DNA from 3 places in the Planococcus sp. SE5232 genome. Region 2 is predicted to be linked to each of the others. Evidence: riboswitches for the same ligand, from Rfam matches in the RefSeq annotation. Region 2 holds a riboswitch; each other region holds the start of a gene.

Region 1 (6,549 bases), 430 kb from region 2:
GAGATTTCAAATAATCGACGCCCTCCTGCTCAAGCTTGTCCATGGCAGTGAAATCCATGATGACTGTTTCAGCATCTGTTTCATAAATCTGGTTCAATATATGGAAACGGATCACTTCAATTTTGCGGGGGTCCAGATCACCGAACAGCGGAATCAGCACATGCTTCTTTCCAAGGTTGATGCAAGGAGCGGATAGCTGCCGTACCTGCAGCAGCAGTTCTTCGGTCCGCTCCTTTTCAAGAAGCAGATCATAATTAGTTTCCTGCAGCCGTGTACGAAGACTCAGCAACTGGCCGGCTATTTCAAGGAGCCGATTGTCCTTCGGCACCAGCACAAGGTTCAAGCAGAAATCGCTGGCCCATTTGCTGTAGACATCCCCCAGAAATAATTTCTTGTCCGCAGAAACAAAATTCAATTCAAGCGGTTCAGCAGACTGATTGCTGGAAAGGAAGTTGCGTGCCTTATCCTTGCTGCCCTCATCAAGCAAATCGAGGAACGCGGAACAGTCGCCAAATAACTTCCTGGCTTCTTCAGAACATTCCACAATTGACAGTTTGCTGTTCAATTTAAAAGCGGGCAGCGGCCATTCATCAAATCGAGATACTGAAGTCATTGTCAGGTTCCTTTCCAGTCTGGATCCATTTTTTCAATTGATCCAATTCTTTTACGATGATTGTCCCTTCAGGTTCGGAAGCTGGCCAATTTGCCAGTGAAACAGCCCGTCCTCCTAAGATGATAGTCGGCTTAAAATCAAGAGCTCTGAAAGCTACAGCATATTCCTTTAAAATAGGCAGTCGATACGCGAGTGCTGCTGATAATGCGATAACTTCAGGTTGCCAGCGGTTTGCAGAGTCGATTGCGGCATCGAGCGGTAAATTCGGTCCCAAGTATTGGACCTCCCACCCGTTTTCCTTAAATAAGGAAGACACCATCTTCAACCCGATATAATGGTCTTCGCCTTCCGGCCCCAGAACCATCACTTTCTTTTTATGCGAATTTAAAGCTGGCCGACGAACTTCCGTTACCGACACAACAAAATCGCAGATGGCAGTTGCTAAATGTTCGTCCGCCACAGTAATGATATTTTTTTCCCATAGTTCTCCGATCCAATACATGGCAGGCGTCAGAACCAATTGGTAAAGCTCATCTTTAGTATGGTTCTCCAAATATGTTTGGACTAATTGCACGGCCTGCTTTTCATCGCCAGCCAGGAATAGATCGGCCAGTTCTTTTGATTTACTGTTCATGTCACCCTCCTTAACTTTATGAAGGCCTCAACACCGCAATGGCATTCGTTAAACATCCCGTCATAAAGATCTCTTCATTCTTATCTATATTCCCCGGAAGAATCTCCAGTAAGCGCTCAAAATTATCGATAATTAATGCGGTTTCTACATTTCTGCTTGTCAGGACCGTTTCCAGCCAGATTGTGTAATCGATGAAGACCTTTTCATCGTTCAAGGAGAAAGCTGTCTCTAGGTGATCCAGGTGGTGGTGATTATCTTTTTCCGTATGTTCAAAGCCCCGATCGCCAAAACGGTCCCACAGCGTGGGATATGCTTTATATATACTTTCAGCTGTCTCGGAAGCAATTTTATTTTTGATGTCTTTATTCATTCGGCTACCACTTCGTACTGCCGTACGGTGGGAATGATTTTCGCCAGTTCCTGATCTGGGTAGTTCTTTTCCAAATCATGGATTTCCTTGAATTCCTGGCTCTTCACCCATGCCATGTAGGCAGCTTTCGTGTGCCACTCCATATGGACGGTCAATTCGTTTTTCTTCTTGGTGTTTTGGATGAGTCTGAATAAATGAAAGCCCTCCGCCAAATCCACACGGCGTGAACGCTTTTGGTATATCCCAATGACTTCCTGCGTTTTTTCAGGTGGAACAACCACTGTTGAGGTGACAATATACATTCGCTTTCCCCTTTGCATACAAATTTCATTCAATCAGTATATCACTTCGGAAAGCGAATTAAAAGAATAGCGCGGTTCTTTACAGCTACAGCCGAAGGGTTCAGCGAAGTCATCTCAGCAACCATCAGTACTGCGTCTCCCATCTATTATCTTTTTATTTCAACTATTTAAAATTTCATCCTTGCTTTCTATTGCTTAATGATTTATGATTAGAAACATCGAACCAGAAACAACATAAACTTCATAAGATATTTCTTATCTAGAGAGACGGAGGGATTTGGCCCTGTGAAGTCTCAGCAACCAGTCTGATGAAGACACGGTGCTAATTCCAATAGGCTACGCCTAACAGATGAGAAGAATGCATTTCCAGTCAGGGGCTTTCTTCTTTTTTGAAGAAAAGCCCCTGTTTTATTGTTGAGAGGATGAGTGGAATGACAAAACACAGCTTGGAAACTTTATTGGTTCAAATAGGCAATCGCAGCGACGCTGCTACAGGAGCGGTAAATCCGCCCATCTACTTATCAACGGCTTATGAGCATCAGGGACTTGGACAATCGACCGGCTACGATTACACCCGAACAAAAAACCCGACACGCTCTGTTCTTGAAGAAGGTTTTGCTGAACTGGAAGGCGCAGATGCCGCATTTGCCTGTAGCTCTGGAATGGCTGCCATCCAACTGATTTTGTCGCTGTTCCGTCCGGGAGATGAGATATTGGTGCCGGAAGACATTTATGGCGGAACTTATCGCCTGCTGGACCATTTCGCCTCCGCCTATAATATTCATCCAAAATATGCTGAATTTAAAGATGTACAGGATACAGAAGAAAAAATAACGTTGAATACACGGGCGCTCTTCATTGAAACGCCGACTAATCCGCTTATGCAGGAAATTGATCTGATCGCCTATGCAGCGTTAGCGAAAAAGCATAATCTTCTATTGATTGTCGACAATACATTTCTGACACCCTTCTTCCAGCAGCCAATCGAGCTGGGAGCGGATATTGTCATCCATAGCGCCACTAAGTATATCGGCGGCCATAATGATGTGCTTGCCGGATTGGTTGCCGCAAAAGGTGAAAGCATCTGCGAGCGGCTGTCATTCTTCCACAACTCAGTGGGGGCAGTGTTGTCCCCCTTCGACTCCTGGCTGTTGGTACGCGGATTAAAAACCTTGCCGTTGCGCATGAGACAGCATGAAGCAAATGCAAAAGCCATCGCGGAATTCCTGTCGCAGCAAGCAGAGATTTCAGATGTGCTGTATCCCGGAAAAGGCGGCATGTTGTCGTTCCGTCTACAGGAAGAGGAATGGGTCGGGCCTTTCCTGGAAAATATCAAACTCATCACCTTTGCTGAGAGTTTAGGTGGAGTTGAAAGCTTCATCACCTATCCCGCCACCCAGACCCATGCAGATATTCCTTTTGAAGAACGCACTAAACGCGGCGTTTGCAACCGGCTATTACGATTTTCGGTCGGCGTTGAACTCGCTGAAGATTTAATCGCTGATCTGACACAGGCATTTTCGAAATTGAAGAAGGAGGTTGTTGAATATGACTGATCGCATAGAAACCAAGTTTATTCACTCTACCGGAGTTGATCCATTGACGGGTGCTGTAAATGTACCGATTTATTTGTCCTCAACATTCCACCAGAAAAGTTTAGATTCATTCGGTCCCTTCGATTACAGCCGTTCCGGAAATCCGACGCGTCTGGCATTGGAAGAAACCATCGCAAATCTTGAAGGCGGCAAGCGCGGCTTCGCTTTTTCTTCAGGAATGGCCGCCATCTCTTCCGCTTTCATGCTCCTGTCTTCAGGCGATCATGTCCTGGTGTCAGAAGATGTCTACGGAGGTACGTACCGTTTCATCACGGAGGTTTTGGATAAATTCAATATCGAGTATACGTTCGTCAACATGACTGACCTGAATGAAATGGCCAATGCGATCCAGCCGAACACCAAAGTGGTCTACTTGGAAACACCTTCGAATCCGACAATGAACATCACAGATATCGAGATTGCAGCAAAACTGGCAAAAGCCAATGGTTGCCTAACTTTCGTCGATAATACATTCATGACGCCGCTTTATCAGAACCCATTGGCTCTTGGCGCAGATATCGTTCTTCATAGCGCGACGAAATTCCTGTCAGGACATAGCGATGTCGTCGCGGGGCTTGCCGTCACAAAAGATGAAGAGCTCGGAAACCGCCTCGGCTTTATTCAAAACACGTTTGGTTCGGTGTTAGGGGCACAGGATTCCTACCTGCTGATCCAGGGCATCAAAACTCTAGGTGCCCGCCTTGGCCAGTCATCCGAGTCGGCTCGTACCATTGCTGAGTACTTGCACAACCACCCATTGATCGAAGAAGTCTATTACCCAGGATTTTCATTCCATCCCGGCAACCCGATCCACGAACGCCAGGCAAAAAGTGCAGGTGCTGTCCTGTCTTTCCGTCTAAAAGATAAAAAATCAGCCCGCGTCTTTGTGGAACACCTGCGGATTCCGGTATTTGCAGTCAGCCTGGGCGCTGTCGAGTCGATCTTGTCGTATCCGGCAACCATGTCCCATGGCTCTATGCCTGTTGAAGAACGTGAGAAACGCGGCATCACGGATGGCTTGCTCCGTTATTCGGTCGGCCTTGAACATCCCGATGATCTCGTGCAGGATCTTACACAGGCACTGGCTCAAGTAGCCCGCCGCAACGGCTTGAGCATCGCTAACTAGATAAAAATCCTTAGAGAGAAAGAAGGAAAAATCATATGACAACGACTCAAACGGTCACAGCACCATTCAAGGCAGATCACGTCGGAAGCCTGCTTCGGCCGGCTTCCTTACATAAAGCAAGAGAAGATTACAAAGCTGGAGCAATTTCAGCAGAGGAACTTCGGGAAATCGAAACGAAGGAAATCAAACATATCGTCGAGAAACAAATCGAGGTCGGCTTAAAAGCGGTCACAGACGGCGAATTTAGACGATCGTGGTGGCATTTGGATTTCATGGAGCATATCAATGGCTTTGAAGGTTATGTGCCAGAATCCGGTTATCAATTTGCCGGCGAAGAAACAGAGCGTTATGATGTCCGGAACACCGGTAAAATCTCCTTTGATGACAGCCATCCGTTCATCAGGGATTTCCTTGAACTCAAAGACATCGTTGATGGCAGAGCAGTTCCGAAGTTAACGATTCCAAGCCCCAACCAATTTTTCAACGCCGGCATCCGCGATAATTCAATTTATCCGGACATTGAAGAATACGCACAAGCCATCATCCATGTGTACCGCGATGCGATTCAGGCATTCTATCAGGCAGGCGTCCGTTACCTGCAGATCGACGACGTTTATATCGCCGGCCTTTCTTCACCGGAGATTCCATTCAGCGAAGGCGATTACGACCGCGACTATTTAATTGATTTGGCACTTCGCGTAACCAATGGCGCACTTGAAGGAAAGCCAGAGGATCTGACAGTGACAACTCATCTATGCCGTGGAAACTATAAGTCGAAATGGGCTTTCGAAGGCAGCTACGCCTTAATCGCACCAACGATCTTCGCAAAAGAAAAAGCGGACGGGTTCTTCCTTGAATATGACGATGACCGTTCCGGCTCATTCAAACCGCTGGAACATATTCCAGCAGGCGGCGCAAAAGTCGTCTTGGGCGTCTTCACCTCGAAGAACGGAGAACTGGAAGACAAGGAATCCATCAAAGCACGCGTCGCGGAAGCTGCCGAATTTGTGCCGCTTGAGCAATTATGCATCAGCCCGCAATGCGGCTTTGCTTCTACTCATCACGGCAACGAACTGACAGAACAGCAGCAATGGGATAAATTAAAGTATATTGTGGACGTTTCTAAAGAGATTTTCGGATGAATGGAGATGACAAAGCTCTTTGCCGACCCGGCAAAGAGCTTTGTTCTGACTTCAGATTCATCAGCTGAGCGTTTGTGGTCGTTCAGAGATATTTGGTGCCGTTCAGGCAAAATCCACAGAAGCGAAAATGTTTTTACTTTGATTTACTTCTTTTTTAAATGGCTATTAAGAATTTACAATATTAGTTATATAAACCTATTATCTGTATGGAAATTGACCAAAAAAGCAAATTTTTTAATATACTTCACGAAGATTGATTGACATTCTCAATTAGCCCTCTATAATTGGTACTGAGAATGATTTTCATTTAACTTCTCAACTACATAACAAAGGGAGAGACATCTATGAACAAACTTTTTTACCTTGTACTAGCTTTCTTGCTTCTTGTGTTAACGGCATGCGGAAACGGCGATGCATCCGAACCGGCAACAACTGATGCTACCGAGGAAGCGCCTGAAAGCACTGAGGTTAACTTATACACTGCAAGACATTATGATGTTGACGATGAACTGTATAAGAAATTCGAAGAAGAAACTGGCATTAAAGTAAACCTCATCAAGGGGGAAGCAGATGAATTGCTTGAGCGTATCAAACGCGAAGGCGATGGCACTGAAGCAGATTTATTCTTAACTGCAGATGCTGGACGCCTATTCCGTGCAAAAGACGATGGATTGCTTCAGGCAGTGTCGAGTGACCTTCTAAACGAGCAGATTCCAGAAAACTTCCGTGACACTGATCAAATGTGGTACGGCTTAACTAAACGCGCA
Region 2 (6,549 bases):
AGCTGTTGGCATCAAAACGGTCTGCCAGTTTTTTCCCTTGGTAATTCAAATAGGACTGTACGTTGAATTCATCGCCATCATTGATGCGTCCAAAACGCTGGTTAAACATATTGCCGCTGCGGTAAGTGACCATCCCTGCCATTCTGGCTACTTCGAACCCTTTCAGCAGAGACGAATCTTCATAATTACCGCTGTCGAATTCTTTATCATTCTCTATTGCCAAAATACCGATGTGGTTAAAAGCTACGCCATAATCACTGTAATACTGAGTCACGGCCAACGGAAAAACTGCATCGACAAAGTCCGGATACAATTTACCCCATTCCAGAGTTTTCATTCCTCCCAGTGAACCCCCTACCACTCCAACGAGATGGTTGATGCCCAGTTTCTTTAAGGCATGATACTCCGCCCGCACCATATCACGTATCGTCAAGGTTGGGAAATCCGCACGATAAGGAGCTCCAGTTGCCGGATTTATCGATAATGGGCCTGTGGATCCATGGCACCCTCCTAGTACATTGAAGATGATCACTTGAAAAACATTTGTATCCACCGACTTGCCTGGTCCGATTAATCCTGCCCACCAACCTGGATCTCCGTCTGTGCCAACTGCATATTGATCGCCTGTCAATGCATGGCATACCAGGACAGCAGGAGCTTTTTCATCCCCATGACGTTCGTATGCAAGTTCTACATTGTCTATAGTCTTAGTTGAATCCAGGGTTAACGAGCCAATGGATACTGTCTTCATGAAAATCCCTCCTTATGCCTTTTCCAATACTGCCGCCTTTATCGCCTGCTCCAAATCAGCAATCAAATCTTCAGCGTTCTCCAACCCGACAGATAAACGGATCAACTCTTCCGTTACTCCCGATGCTTTCAACTCTTCATTGTTCAATTGCTGATGCGTGGTGGAAGCCGGGTGGATAATCAATGATTTAGCGTCTCCTACGTTTGCGACATGCGACCAAAGATTGACGCTGTCGATCACTTTACGGCCTGCTTCCCGTCCGCCTTTTATGCCAAAATTGACAATCGAACCATAGCCATCATTCTTCAAATATTTTTTCGCCAATTGATGCGATGGGTGATCTTCAAAACCCAGGAAATTGACCCATTCGATTTGCGGATGCTGTTTTAAGTAATCCGCAATAATTTGAGCATTGGTGCTGTGTTTAGGGATGCGAAGATGCAAAGTCTCAAGACCCTGCAGTAAAGCATGCGCACTATCCGGACTCAGTGAAGGTCCAAAATCCCGCAGCAGCTGCACACGAAGCTTTGTCGCAAATGCTGCATCCGGCACATCAATGCCGTAACGCAAACCATGATACGATTCATCCGGCTCTGTGTAATTCGGGAAGCGCGGATTGTCCCAATTGAATTTCCCGGCATCTACTGCGATGCCACCGATTGTCGTGCCGTGTCCCCCAATCCATTTCGTAGCGGAATGGATGACCACATCTGCACCGAATTCGATCGGATTGCTGCCGTATGGAGAAGCGAATGTATTGTCGATCAATAACGGCAATCCATTCGCATGGGCGATTTCCGCTACCTTCTCAACGTCAAAGACATTCAAGCTTGGATTGCCGATAATTTCGCCAAATAACGCTTTGGTTTTATCTGTAATGGCTGCTTTAAAGTTTTCAGGGTTTGTCGCATCGACAAATATTGTCTTGATGCCATAACGCGGCAATGTGTTGGCAAATAAATTGTACGTACCGCCATAAAGATTGCTGTCCGCTACGATTTCGTCTCCAGCTTCTGCAATATTCAAAACAGAAAATGCAATAGCCGCCATTCCGGAGGATAGTGCAACCGCAGCAGTGCCGCCTTCCAATAATGCCACCCGTTGTTCAAATACATCGACTGTGGGATTCATGATGCGCGAGTAGATATTGCCGGTATCCTTCAAGCCGAACAGATCCTGCGCATGTTGTGTATCTTTAAAGACATAGGAAGTTGTTTTATAAACCGGTACCCCTCTGGATCCGGTTGTCGGATCTGGCTGTTGTCCCCCGTGCAATAATAAAGTTTCTGGTTTCATATTCGTCATTTTCCATTCCCCCTGTTTTTTATTGATCCATAACGGTCAAAGAAAGCAGCAAAAAGCCCCCTTCGCTAAGAAGAGGGCCGTAAATTACGGAGTTTCCTCCTCTCATCTGTCAGAATCAGTCGTTCGATCCTGTAGGAATTAGCACCTTTCCAGACATGTGCGTCTGTTGGTTGCCGGGCATCGCAGGGCCTATCCCTCCGCCACTCTTGATAAGAGTATTTGATTTGGTTTTTCATCTTGTTGAGAAGTATAAAAATTTCAGCGCGATTTGTCAAGTCCATTAGTCAAAAAATTTTGAAACCTCGTTCTGTTTCAAACGTTATCTTTTAAGGTAGAGGAGGAATTGGCATGTTTATCTGGATGTTGCTATTATTTATTATTTGCTATGTAATCGGCTGTTTTCATGGATCTCTTGCAGCTCAGGCTCTATCAGGGGTCAACGTCAAAAAAGAAGGTGTAAAAAATTCCGGGGCTTCCAATGCAGCCATCGTACTGGGATGGAAATATGGTTTGCTTGTCGCTTTCATCGATATTTCCAAAGGCTTTGCTGCTGTTGCAGGCTTACGCCTTTTGCTGGATTCCAGCAGTCTTTCTTCTGAAATGATCTGGACTTTGCTATTCATCGCAGGTGCCGGCGTAATTTTCGGCCATAACTTTCCGTTCTATATGAATTTCAATGGCGGCAAAGGCACGGCTTCTGTAATTGGCGTCATGCTGGCCCTCGATTGGAAACTTGGACTGGTCGGACTGCTCTTGCTCATCGGCGTTTCGCTCGCCACCGATTATTTGGTCATTGGCGTACTAGTGCTTTACGCGGTTTATTTTATGATTGCTTTCGGTCCTGCTGTTGGACCATGGCCATTGCTGACAGCCTTGGCTTTATTCGCAATGGCGGTATGGAAGCATAGCGAAAACATTATTCGAATAAAGAATGGAAGCGAGAGCAAAGTATCCTCCATCTTTAAGAAGAAGCCATCAACCCCTGTAAAGTAAAGGAGTTAAACTAATTATTGCTTTCATGTAAAAGATTGTGAAATAAATATCATAATTCTTCTTGACATTTTTGTTATTTCACCATAAAGTAAGAATCACGAATCGAATAGCATACATCACTTTCTTATCAAGAGAAACCGAGGGACAGGCCCTGAGACGTTTCGGCAGCAGATTTGTTTAACCGCAAAAACTGTGCCAACTCCTGCAAATGCCGTTAACGCATTTGGAAGATGAGAATTAGATGGTTTCAACTGGAGCCTTCTTTTTTCTTATGGATAAGAAAAAAGGGGGCTCTTTTTTGTCCATTATCTCAGGAGAATGTGAGACTCCATCGATTTGATAAGACCCATTACAGCATGAGGAGGTTCAATCACCATGATTCAATTCGAAGGCGTCGCCAAGACCTATCAATCAGGAAAACAGGAAATCCATGCCTTGAACGGCATTGAACTGACCGTCGAAACCGGCGAAATTTTTGGAGTCATCGGCTTTAGCGGAGCCGGAAAAAGTTCTTTGATCCGCACCGTGAATCTGCTCGAACGTCCTTCTGCAGGACGCGTATTGATTCAAGGAAAAGATATATCCACTTTATCCAGCAAAGAGATCCGCACCACCCGAAAAGATATCGGCATGATTTTCCAGCATTTCAACTTGCTGAATTCAAAAACGGTTTACCATAACGTCGCTATGCCGCTCTTGCTTGCTAAGACACCAAAAGCAGATATTGAAAAACAGGTAACCGACCTGCTCGACTTTGTCGGCCTTGCAGACCAGGCACAGAAATACCCCGATCAGCTGTCAGGCGGACAAAAACAACGGATCGGCATTGCCCGGGCGCTCGCTACTAACCCATCTGTTCTGCTATGCGACGAAGCGACTTCGGCACTTGATCCGCAAACGACTAAATCGATTTTGGACTTGCTTCGCAAAATCAATAAAGAATACAACATCACCATTCTGCTCATCACTCACGAAATGGGCGTCATCCGGGAAATCTGCGACAAGGTGGCTGTGCTTGAAGCAGGGAAAGTGATCGAGCAAGGCAGCGTCTTCGATATTTTCTCGAATCCGCAGCAACCAACCACCAAACGGTTTGTCCGCTCCGTCATGAACGACGAACTTCCTGATTCGCTGCTGGCACAAATTCAGGCAGCCGAAAGCGATAATGCCATCTACCGCCTCCAGTTTACCGGCACTTCCGTCGGCAAACCGTTCATGTCCCGAGTATCACGCGATTTCAAAGTTGACTTGAATGTGCTGTTCGGCAATATCACTGAGCTGCAGGGCGTCCCGTATGGCAACCTGATCGTGGAATTTTCCGGCGAGCCCAGTGAAATCGAATTGGCTTTGTCCTCCATCCGAGAAAGCGATATCCACATAGAGGAGGTCAATAATTATGTCAGTTAACTACGAACAAATCATAGAAGCTCTATGGGAAACCATTTACATGACCGGCGCAGCATTCGGCTTTTCCCTTTTGATCGGCTTTCCGCTCGGCATCCTGCTGGTGGTCACCCGCAAAGGCCATTTGCTGGAAAATGAACCGGTCTCCAAAGTGTTGAATATCGTCATCAATATTTTCCGCTCGGTTCCGTTCATCATTTTAATGGTTGCCATCATTCCATTGACCCGCCTGATTGTCGGTACGTCCATCGGAACCGCAGCCGCCATCGTTCCACTGGTCTTTTACGCCGGGCCCTACATTGCACGGCTGATTGAAAACTCCTTATTGGAAGTTGATAAAGGCGTTATCGAAGCGGCTCAGGCGATGGGCGCCACGCCGATGCAGATCATTTTCCGCTTCCTGATTCCCGAGGCTTTAAGCTCTTTGGTTCTCGCATTGACGATAGCAGTGGTCGGCTTGATCGGTGCATCCGCCATGGCAGGCGCCATCGGAGGCGGTGGGCTTGGCGACTTGGCCATCACTTACGGCTATCAGCGTTTCGATACGCTCGTCATGTTCATTACCGTAGCGATTCTTGTCGTGCTGGTGCAGGGTGTTCAATCCCTTGGAAATGTATTGTCAAGAACGGTACGGCGTAACTAAAAAATAAAAACAACATAGAAAAAACTGGAGGAATTACTCATGAAAAAACTTACAGCGACAGCATTACTTTCACTATCTGGCTTACTTTTGGCAGCCTGCGGAGACGACAGCAGTTCCGATGGCAACACGAAAGTGACACTTGGCATCAGCGGTTCCGATACAACCATCTGGGATTATATTGGCGAAAAAGCCGAAAAAGAAGGCATCGACCTCGAAATCCAAACGTTCTCTGATTATGTGGCACCAAACTTGGCGCTTGCCGAAGGCGAACTCGACTTGAATGCTTTTCAGACCATTTCTTATTTCGATGAATTTGTTACAGAGCACGACATCGATATCGTACCGATTGGTTCTACCGTCATTGCACCGATGGGCTTATATTCCGATAAATATGAATCCATCGATGAAATTCCCGAAGGTTCACAAATCGCAATGCCGAATGAAGCGACCAACATGGGGCGTGCCCTTCTATTGCTCGATGAAGCCGGACTGATCACGCTCTCTGAAGATGCCGGACTTACTGGCACAGCAGAAGACATTATCGAGAATCCAAAAAACATTGAAATTATGCCGATGGTATCCGGCCATACGCCGCGCGCTATGCCAGATGTTGCCGGTTCGGTCATCAACAACGGCGTTGCAGTGGATGCTGGCTTGAATCCGACTGATGATCCGATTGCCCGTGAAAGCGAAACAGCGAAACCTTATATCAACTTGATTGCCGCAAACGCTGAAGAGGCAGATAATGAAGCCTACCTGAAAATCGTTGAATTATATCAAGAAGAAGACACTGCTGAATTTATCATCGAACATACAAAAGGTGGTCAAATCCCTACCGTTGTGACAGTTGACGAACTGGTCGATTACCAATAAAACGAATTCAACTTAGGAGGAGTTCCAATGACATTTATCAAGGAAGCAGCCCAGTCCATTTCCCAGTCCATCGATTCCCGGAGCGAAACCTATATTGAAACAAGCCAGGCGATCCACGCAAACCCGGAAATCGGCAACCAAGAGATTTTCGCCAGTTCTTTATTGATCAAACGGCTTGAAGAAGCTGGGTTTCAGGTTGACAAAAGTGTCGCCGGCCATTACACCTCTTTTTTTGCCAGCAAAGAAAGCGCCCGTCCTGGACCGACAATTGCTTATCTTGCCGAGTATGATGCACTTCCCGGAATTGGCCATGCCTGCGGCCACAATATCATTGGAACAACCAGCGTGGCTGCGGCCATCGCATTGGCGGAAACTTTAGACTCAACAGGCGGACGCGTGGTCGTCCTGGGAACTCCTGCAGAAGAAGGAGGGCCGAATGGCAGTGCCAAAGGCAGCTTTGTTAAACATGGGTTGCTTGAAGGCATTGACGCCGCGTTGATGCTTCATCCTTCCGGAAATTCAGCTGTCACCGGACCTTCTCTTGCGGTCGAACCTTTGGAATTTCACTTTTACGGAAAAC
Region 3 (6,549 bases), on a different contig from region 2:
CCTTAAGCTCATAATAAAACATGAACTCAACATATAATAAGCAATTACAAAATAGGAGGAATACAAAATGGAACAATCAAAAACATTGATCAAAGGCGGTAGTTTCTTAATTGAAGAGGCGGATCTGTCACGTGTGTTCACACCGGAAGATTTCACGGAAGAGCAAAAAATGATCGCGAAGACGACGGAGGATTACGTTAACACTGAAGTGATGCCTGTTGTCGAAAACTTGGAAAACCATGAATTCGAACATTCCGTCCGTCTATTGAAAACGGCTGGAGAGCTTGGGCTTCTTGGTGCTGATGTACCAGAACAATACGGCGGCCTTGGATTGGACAAAATCGCTTCAGCGCTGATCGCTGAAAAAATGTCGAAAGCAGGCGGTTTCTCAATCACTCATGGCGCACATGTCGGAATCGGTTCATTGCCGATCGTTCTTTTCGGTAACGAAGAGCAAAAACAAAGCTATCTGCCACGATTGGCTTCTGGCGAAATGATTGCAGCTTATGCTTTGACTGAGCCAAGCTCAGGATCGGATGCATTAGGAGCGAAGACAGTTGCCAAGCTGAACGAAGCAGGCACTCATTATGTGTTGAACGGTGAAAAGCAATGGATCACCAATGCTGGGTTTGCGGATGTCTTCGTAGTCTATGCGAAAATCGATGGAGACAAATTCTCTGCCTTTATCGTAGAACGTGAATTCCCAGGCGTTTCTGTTGGACCGGAAGAAAAGAAAATGGGCATCAAATCTTCTTCTACACGGACATTGATCCTGCAGGATGCTGAAGTTCCTGTCGAAAACTTATTGGGCGAAGCTGGGCGTGGACATATCATCGCGTTCAACATCCTGAACATCGGGCGCTACAAATTGGGAGTGGGTACAATCGGAGCTTCCAAGCGCGCAATGGAATTGACGATCCCTTATACGAACCAGCGCCAACAGTTCAAGACACCGATCTCTTCATTTAACTTGACGCGTGAGAAATTGGCCACGATGGCTTCTAAATTATATGCAGTTGAAAGCTCTGTTTACCGTACTGTTGGATTGTTCGAAGACCGCATGAGCGGATTTACGGATGAGCAGCATGCAGACGGTAAATTAGTGGCTGACTCCATCGCTGAATTTGCAGTGGAATGTTCACTCAATAAATTCTTCGGTACGGAAACATTGGATTATATTGTGGATGAAGGCGTACAATTGCATGGCGGCTACGGCTTTATGCAGGAATACGAAATCGAGCGCATCTACCGCGATTCACGCATCAACCGTATTTTTGAAGGAACCAACGAAATCAACCGCTTGCTTGTTCCAGGAACGCTTTTGCGTAAAGCGATGAAAGGCGAATTGCCATTATTGCAGCATGCACAGCAGCTTCAGGAAGAGCTATTGATGATGATGCCGGAAGAAGTCGGCACCGAAGCGTTGGCTCAAGAGAAATACCTGGTGAAAAATGCGAAGAAAATCGCATTGCTGGCAGCTGGGCTTGCCGCTCAGACTTACGGCACGAAACTGGAAGCCGAGCAGGAAGTGCTTGTTAACATCGCAGACATTGTCAGCAACGTCTTTGCAATGGAATCAGTAGTCTTGCGTACAGAAAAGGCGATTGCTGCATCAGGCGAGGAAAAAGCCAAGCAAAAACTGCTATATACGCAAATCTACTGCCAGGAAGCATTCGATCAAATCGAAAAAGATGCGAAAGAAACATTGATTGCTGCCATCGAAGGCGACAACCAGCGAATGATGCTTTCTGCGTTGCGCAAACTGACTCGTTCAACGCCTTACAACGTGATTGCGAAAAAACGCGAAGCGGCTGTCAAGCTGATCGATGTCGAAAAATACATCGTTTAATGAGTAGTGGAAAACAGGCATCCCCAGCTGTATCGGGTTTGCCTGTTTTTTTAGTCGTCGACCGAAAGCTTTCTTTTTGGTAAGCTTAGAAAAAAGGGAGGTACTAACGTGATTACTTATTATGCATACCCGAAATGCACAACTTGCCGGAAAGCAAAAAGTTGGCTGAACCAAAATGGTGTGGAATACAACGAAATACATATTGCAGAAAACCCGCCGACAAAAGAACAGTTGACGGAGATTTATGAGGCAAGCGATTTGGAATTGAAGAAGTTCTTCAATACGAGCGGCTTGGTTTACCGTTCGCTTGGACTTAAAGAAAAGCTGTCGGACATGTCCGAAGAACAGCAATTGGAGCTTCTGGCTTCAGATGGCATGCTGATCAAACGGCCGTTGGCGTGGGACGGGAAAACTGTGACACTTGGGTTTAAGGAAGCAGATTACCAAAATAGCTGGCTGTAGTAGATTTGTGTCATCTTGTATTTCACAGCCGTTTATGTCAAACTGAATTTGAATGAACTACATAATTTGGAGGGGTCAAGATGAGCACACCAGAAGAACTTCGTTATTCAAAAGAACATGAATGGGTCAAAATCGAAGATGGCAATGCGCGTATCGGAATTACTCATTTCGCACAGGCTGAATTGGGGGATATCGTTTTCGTTGAACTTCCACAAGTCGGGGATGAACTGAAAAAAGATCAGCCTTTCGGCAGCGTGGAATCCGTTAAGACGGTTTCGGAATTGTATGCACCAATCAGCGGGAAAGTTGTCGAAGTTAACTCTGAGCTTGAAGACAGCCCGGAATTCGTCAACGAGTCACCTTACGAGCAGGCTTGGATGGTGGTTATCGAAGCTCCTTCAGAAGATGAAGTCAGCGCATTGATGACAGCAGACCAATACAAAGAAATGATCAACGAGTAATCCTGGAAAGCGCCTGTATTTTGGCGCTTTTTTTTATGGGCAGCAATTCAAAAATGCTTAACCCTTAATGGATCCAAATCAGAAGGTCTGTCGATGTATAAATGAAACCAAGGGTTTTTAGGCAGCCTTTTTGTGGAATACCAAATTATAAAGGTATCTTATGTACAATAGATAGCCTCTTGTCTTTTAGGATTCTAAACTCGATGGGGTGAGTGTATATGGGAAAGGTGATCGTGGTGGAAGGGATCAGCGATAAATCGAGGATTGCACCGCTCATTGCAGAACCCGTGACGATTCTTTGCACAAATGGTACAGTTAGTGTATCGAGACTTGAAGAATTATTGCTGCCATACGAAGGTCAGGACATCATCATATTAGTGGATGCAGACTCTTCAGGAGAAAAATTGCGGAAGCTGGTCAAACGCGAGTTTCCCGAAGCCCGGCATTTCTATGTCAACAGGAGCTACAAGGAAGTCGCGAAAACCCCGCTTCGCATCCTGAAGGATGTGCTCATTTCAGCGAATGTCCAGGTCAATAAGCTATTGATAGAGGGATGAAGAAGATGAAGGAATGGACTCATAAAGAATGGATCAAAGAAAAGAATACAAAACGGATCACTGCATTTTATTTATACACGCCGATGTGCGGAACCTGCCAAGTGGCATCTAAAATGCTGTCTGTCGTCACAGAGCTGTTGCCGGATCTGCAGTTAGGCAAAGCGAACTTGAATTACGTTCAGGAAATTGCGGGTTTATATGAAGTGGAAAGCGTGCCATGCCTGCTGATTACAGAAGATGGCCAATTGAAAGAAAAAATATATGCTTTCCAATCAGTTCCTTATTTATATGACAAGTTAAAATCTGTTGACGAATATAGCCGGTCGTGGTAAATTGGATTTCTGATCAAATAATTTCATATCGAAACTCTTATTAAGAGTGGTGGAGGGAAGTGCCCTATGAAGCCCGGCAACCGTCATGAAAATGAAATGGTGCCAAATCACACGAAGCGAAAGCTTTGGAAGATGAGAGATTGGTTTTCGTGTAATATACGTTTGCCCTTCTGCTCAGTTATGCGCGGAAGGGCTTTTATTTTTAGGATTCAGGGGTGTACAACGAATGATTGAGTTAACAAAAGTGACAAAAAAGTTCGACACAGGAAAAGCGGTCCTTACGGCTGTGGACCAAGTCGATTTATCTATTGCTGATGGAGAAATATTCGGCATCATCGGATACAGTGGCGCCGGTAAAAGTACATTGATTCGTTTGTTGAATGGCTTGGAAAAACCGACATCAGGTACGGTGGAAATCAATGGCAAGGTGATTACCTCCATCAAAGGCGGGGAATTGCGGAAGGCCCGACAAAAAGTCAGCATGATTTTCCAGCATTTTAATCTGCTGTGGTCCCGGACCGTGAAAGAAAATATTGAATTTCCGCTTGAAATTGCTGGAGTGTCGAAACAACAGCGCGGAAAGCGGGTTCAGGAACTGATTGAGCTAGTCGGCTTGGCCGGGCGTGAACATGCCTATCCATCCGAACTTTCAGGTGGCCAGAAACAGCGTGTCGGCATTGCCCGTGCGCTGGCAAACGATCCAGAGGTCCTATTATGTGATGAAGCGACGTCAGCACTTGATCCGGAAACAACAGATGCCATCCTGGATTTGCTGGTGGACATCAATAAACGATTGGGATTGACGATTGTTCTAATTACGCACGAAATGCATGTCATCCGTAAGATTTGCCATCGTGTGGCGGTCATGGAAGGCGGTCGGGTTGTTGAACTTGGCGATGTCCTCAATGTCTTCCAATCACCAAAAGAGGAAATTACGAAGCGTTTTGTTGCACAGGTGACCGATTCCGGAGATTCTGAGGAAACCATCAAAAATCTGCGGGAGCTATATCCTACAGGTGAACTGGTGAAATTGGTTTTTGTCGGTGAGCAGACTGAACAACCGATTCTGACGAAACTGATCCGCAGCCATGCAGTGGAAGTCAATATTGTCCAGGGCAATATCTCGCATACCCAGCGCGGAGCATATGGAACATTGATTTTGCAGTTGAAAGGTTCTAAAGCAGAAATTGAAGAAGCACTGGCATTTCTTCGCACGGAAGATGTTCAGGCGGAGGTGATGCACAATGATTGATTCTTTATTTCCGAATGTAGATTGGGACAGCATGTGGGAAGCAACACTTGAAACGCTCTATATGACAGCATTATCGACTGTGTTTACGTTTGTAATCGGTTTAGCTCTGGGAATTATCTTGTTTTTAACGGCGCCGAAACAGTTATGGGCCAACAAAGTGGTCAATTGGCTAACAGGAGCGTTCGTCAATATATTCCGTTCGATTCCTTTTATCATCCTAATCATCCTGTTAATTCCTTTCACTTTATTCCTAATGGGCTCGATTCGGGGACCGAATGCGGCTTTGCCCGCATTGATTATCGGCTCGGCTCCGTTTTACGCTCGTATGGTACTTATTGCATTGAAGGAAATTGACAAAGGGGTCATCGAAGCGGCCCGTTCTATGGGTGCGACGACGGGCACCATCATCTGGAAAGTCCTGTTGCCGGAATCGAAGCCGGCCTTGATTTCGGGTATTACGGTAACAGCCATTGCACTCGTCGGCTATACGGCTATGGCGGGCATTATTGGCGCTGGCGGTCTTGGGACATTAGCTTTCCTGGATGGCTTCCAGCGCAGCCGTGAAGACGTTACGTTGATGGCGACGATCTTAATCCTGATCATCGTCTTCGTAATCCAATATATCGGCGATCTCGCCACTACAAAAGCAGACAAACGGTAACAGCGGATTTTTCCGTCCTATAAATAAAACACATTATAAGGGAGAGATTGAACATGAAGAAATTTGTAGTAGGAACAGCATTGACGGCTTTGGTACTTGCAGGATGCGGCAATGGCGGAGCAAGTGAAGAAGAATCCCAAACATTGCGCGTAGGGGCTTCCAACGTGCCGCACGCTGAAATTTTAGAACAGGCTCAACCGATTCTTGAAGAACAGGGAATTGAACTGGAAATTGAAACCTACCAGGATTATATCCTGCCGAATGAAGATTTGGAATCTGGCGAAATTGATGCCAACTACTTCCAACACGTTCCATATCTTGCATCACAAGTTGCGGATCATGGCTATGAGTTTGAAAACGCTGGCGGTATCCACATCGAACCAATCGGTGTCTATTCGCAGGATTATGCTTCTCTTGATGAACTTCCAGAAGGCGGAACCATCCTGATGAGCAACTCGGTAGCAGACCATGGCCGCATTCTTTCTTTGCTTGAAGCTGAAGGCCTGATCACATTGGCAGAAGGCGTCGATAAGACGGCTGCTGAAGTGAGTGATGTTGTTGAAAACCCGAAAAATCTTCAATTTGATGCTGATTACGAAGCAGCTTTGCTGGTTCAGATGTATGAAGCTGGAGAAGGCGATGCAGTATTGATCAACTCGAACTACGCAATTGATGCAGGCATCAGCCCGTTGGAAGATTCAATTGCACTTGAATCATCAGAGTCGCCGTATGTAAACATTATTGCCGTACGCGCGGGTGACGAAGAAAACGAAAACATTACTGCGTTGGTGGAAGTATTGAAATCTCAGGAAATCCAGGATTTCATCCTGGAAGAGTGGGGCGGTTCAGTAGTACCCGTAGACTGAGTAGAAAAAGCATCCTTTTGGATGCTTTTTTATTTTTTTGTCTAAATAATAGAAATATTTCGCGTTTTCGTGAACACCTTACATTCAGAGAAGGTCTGTGCTACTTTTG

The links. Region 2 has a riboswitch for S-adenosylmethionine ahead of ACRC6Q_RS03475 (O-acetylhomoserine aminocarboxypropyltransferase/cysteine synthase family protein). Riboswitches for the same ligand answer to the same signal wherever they lie in the genome.
Region 1: linked by a shared signal. The riboswitch ahead of ACRC6Q_RS05335 (methionine biosynthesis PLP-dependent protein) and the one ahead of ACRC6Q_RS03475 (O-acetylhomoserine aminocarboxypropyltransferase/cysteine synthase family protein) in region 2 are both predicted to bind S-adenosylmethionine.
Region 3: linked by a shared signal. The riboswitch ahead of ACRC6Q_RS16480 (methionine ABC transporter ATP-binding protein) and the one ahead of ACRC6Q_RS03475 (O-acetylhomoserine aminocarboxypropyltransferase/cysteine synthase family protein) in region 2 are both predicted to bind S-adenosylmethionine.

Annotation. Positions count from the first base shown of each region.
Region 1 covers NZ_JBOGCP010000001.1:1,152,055-1,158,603, reverse strand. The annotation lists gene ACRC6Q_RS05355 (STAS domain-containing protein) at 1-613, opposite strand, end outside; gene ACRC6Q_RS05350 (cobalamin B12-binding domain-containing protein) at 591-1,247, opposite strand; gene ACRC6Q_RS05345 (hypothetical protein) at 1,264-1,617, opposite strand; gene ACRC6Q_RS05340 (antibiotic biosynthesis monooxygenase family protein) at 1,614-1,919, opposite strand; SAM riboswitch class I at 2,172-2,275, shown strand; gene ACRC6Q_RS05335 (methionine biosynthesis PLP-dependent protein) at 2,351-3,475, shown strand; gene metC (cystathionine beta-lyase) at 3,468-4,640, shown strand; gene ACRC6Q_RS05325 (5-methyltetrahydropteroyltriglutamate--homocysteine S-methyltransferase) at 4,676-5,782, shown strand; gene ACRC6Q_RS05320 (Fe(3+) ABC transporter substrate-binding protein) at 6,127-6,549, shown strand, end outside.
Region 2 covers NZ_JBOGCP010000001.1:719,152-725,700, reverse strand. The annotation lists gene metX (homoserine O-acetyltransferase MetX) at 1-751, opposite strand, end outside; gene ACRC6Q_RS03475 (O-acetylhomoserine aminocarboxypropyltransferase/cysteine synthase family protein) at 764-2,056, opposite strand; SAM riboswitch class I at 2,156-2,272, opposite strand; gene ACRC6Q_RS03470 (glycerol-3-phosphate acyltransferase) at 2,405-3,049, shown strand; SAM riboswitch class I at 3,171-3,286, shown strand; gene ACRC6Q_RS03465 (methionine ABC transporter ATP-binding protein) at 3,425-4,456, shown strand; gene ACRC6Q_RS03460 (methionine ABC transporter permease) at 4,446-5,096, shown strand; gene ACRC6Q_RS03455 (MetQ/NlpA family ABC transporter substrate-binding protein) at 5,136-5,969, shown strand; gene ACRC6Q_RS03450 (M20 family metallopeptidase) at 5,997-6,549, shown strand, end outside.
Region 3 covers NZ_JBOGCP010000005.1:139,269-145,817, forward strand. The annotation lists gene ACRC6Q_RS16455 (acyl-CoA dehydrogenase family protein) at 68-1,849, shown strand; gene ACRC6Q_RS16460 (arsenate reductase family protein) at 1,958-2,311, shown strand; gene gcvH (glycine cleavage system protein GcvH) at 2,392-2,772, shown strand; gene ACRC6Q_RS16470 (toprim domain-containing protein) at 2,991-3,329, shown strand; gene ACRC6Q_RS16475 (thioredoxin family protein) at 3,335-3,661, shown strand; SAM riboswitch class I at 3,696-3,800, shown strand; gene ACRC6Q_RS16480 (methionine ABC transporter ATP-binding protein) at 3,888-4,913, shown strand; gene ACRC6Q_RS16485 (methionine ABC transporter permease) at 4,906-5,574, shown strand; gene ACRC6Q_RS16490 (MetQ/NlpA family ABC transporter substrate-binding protein) at 5,628-6,440, shown strand.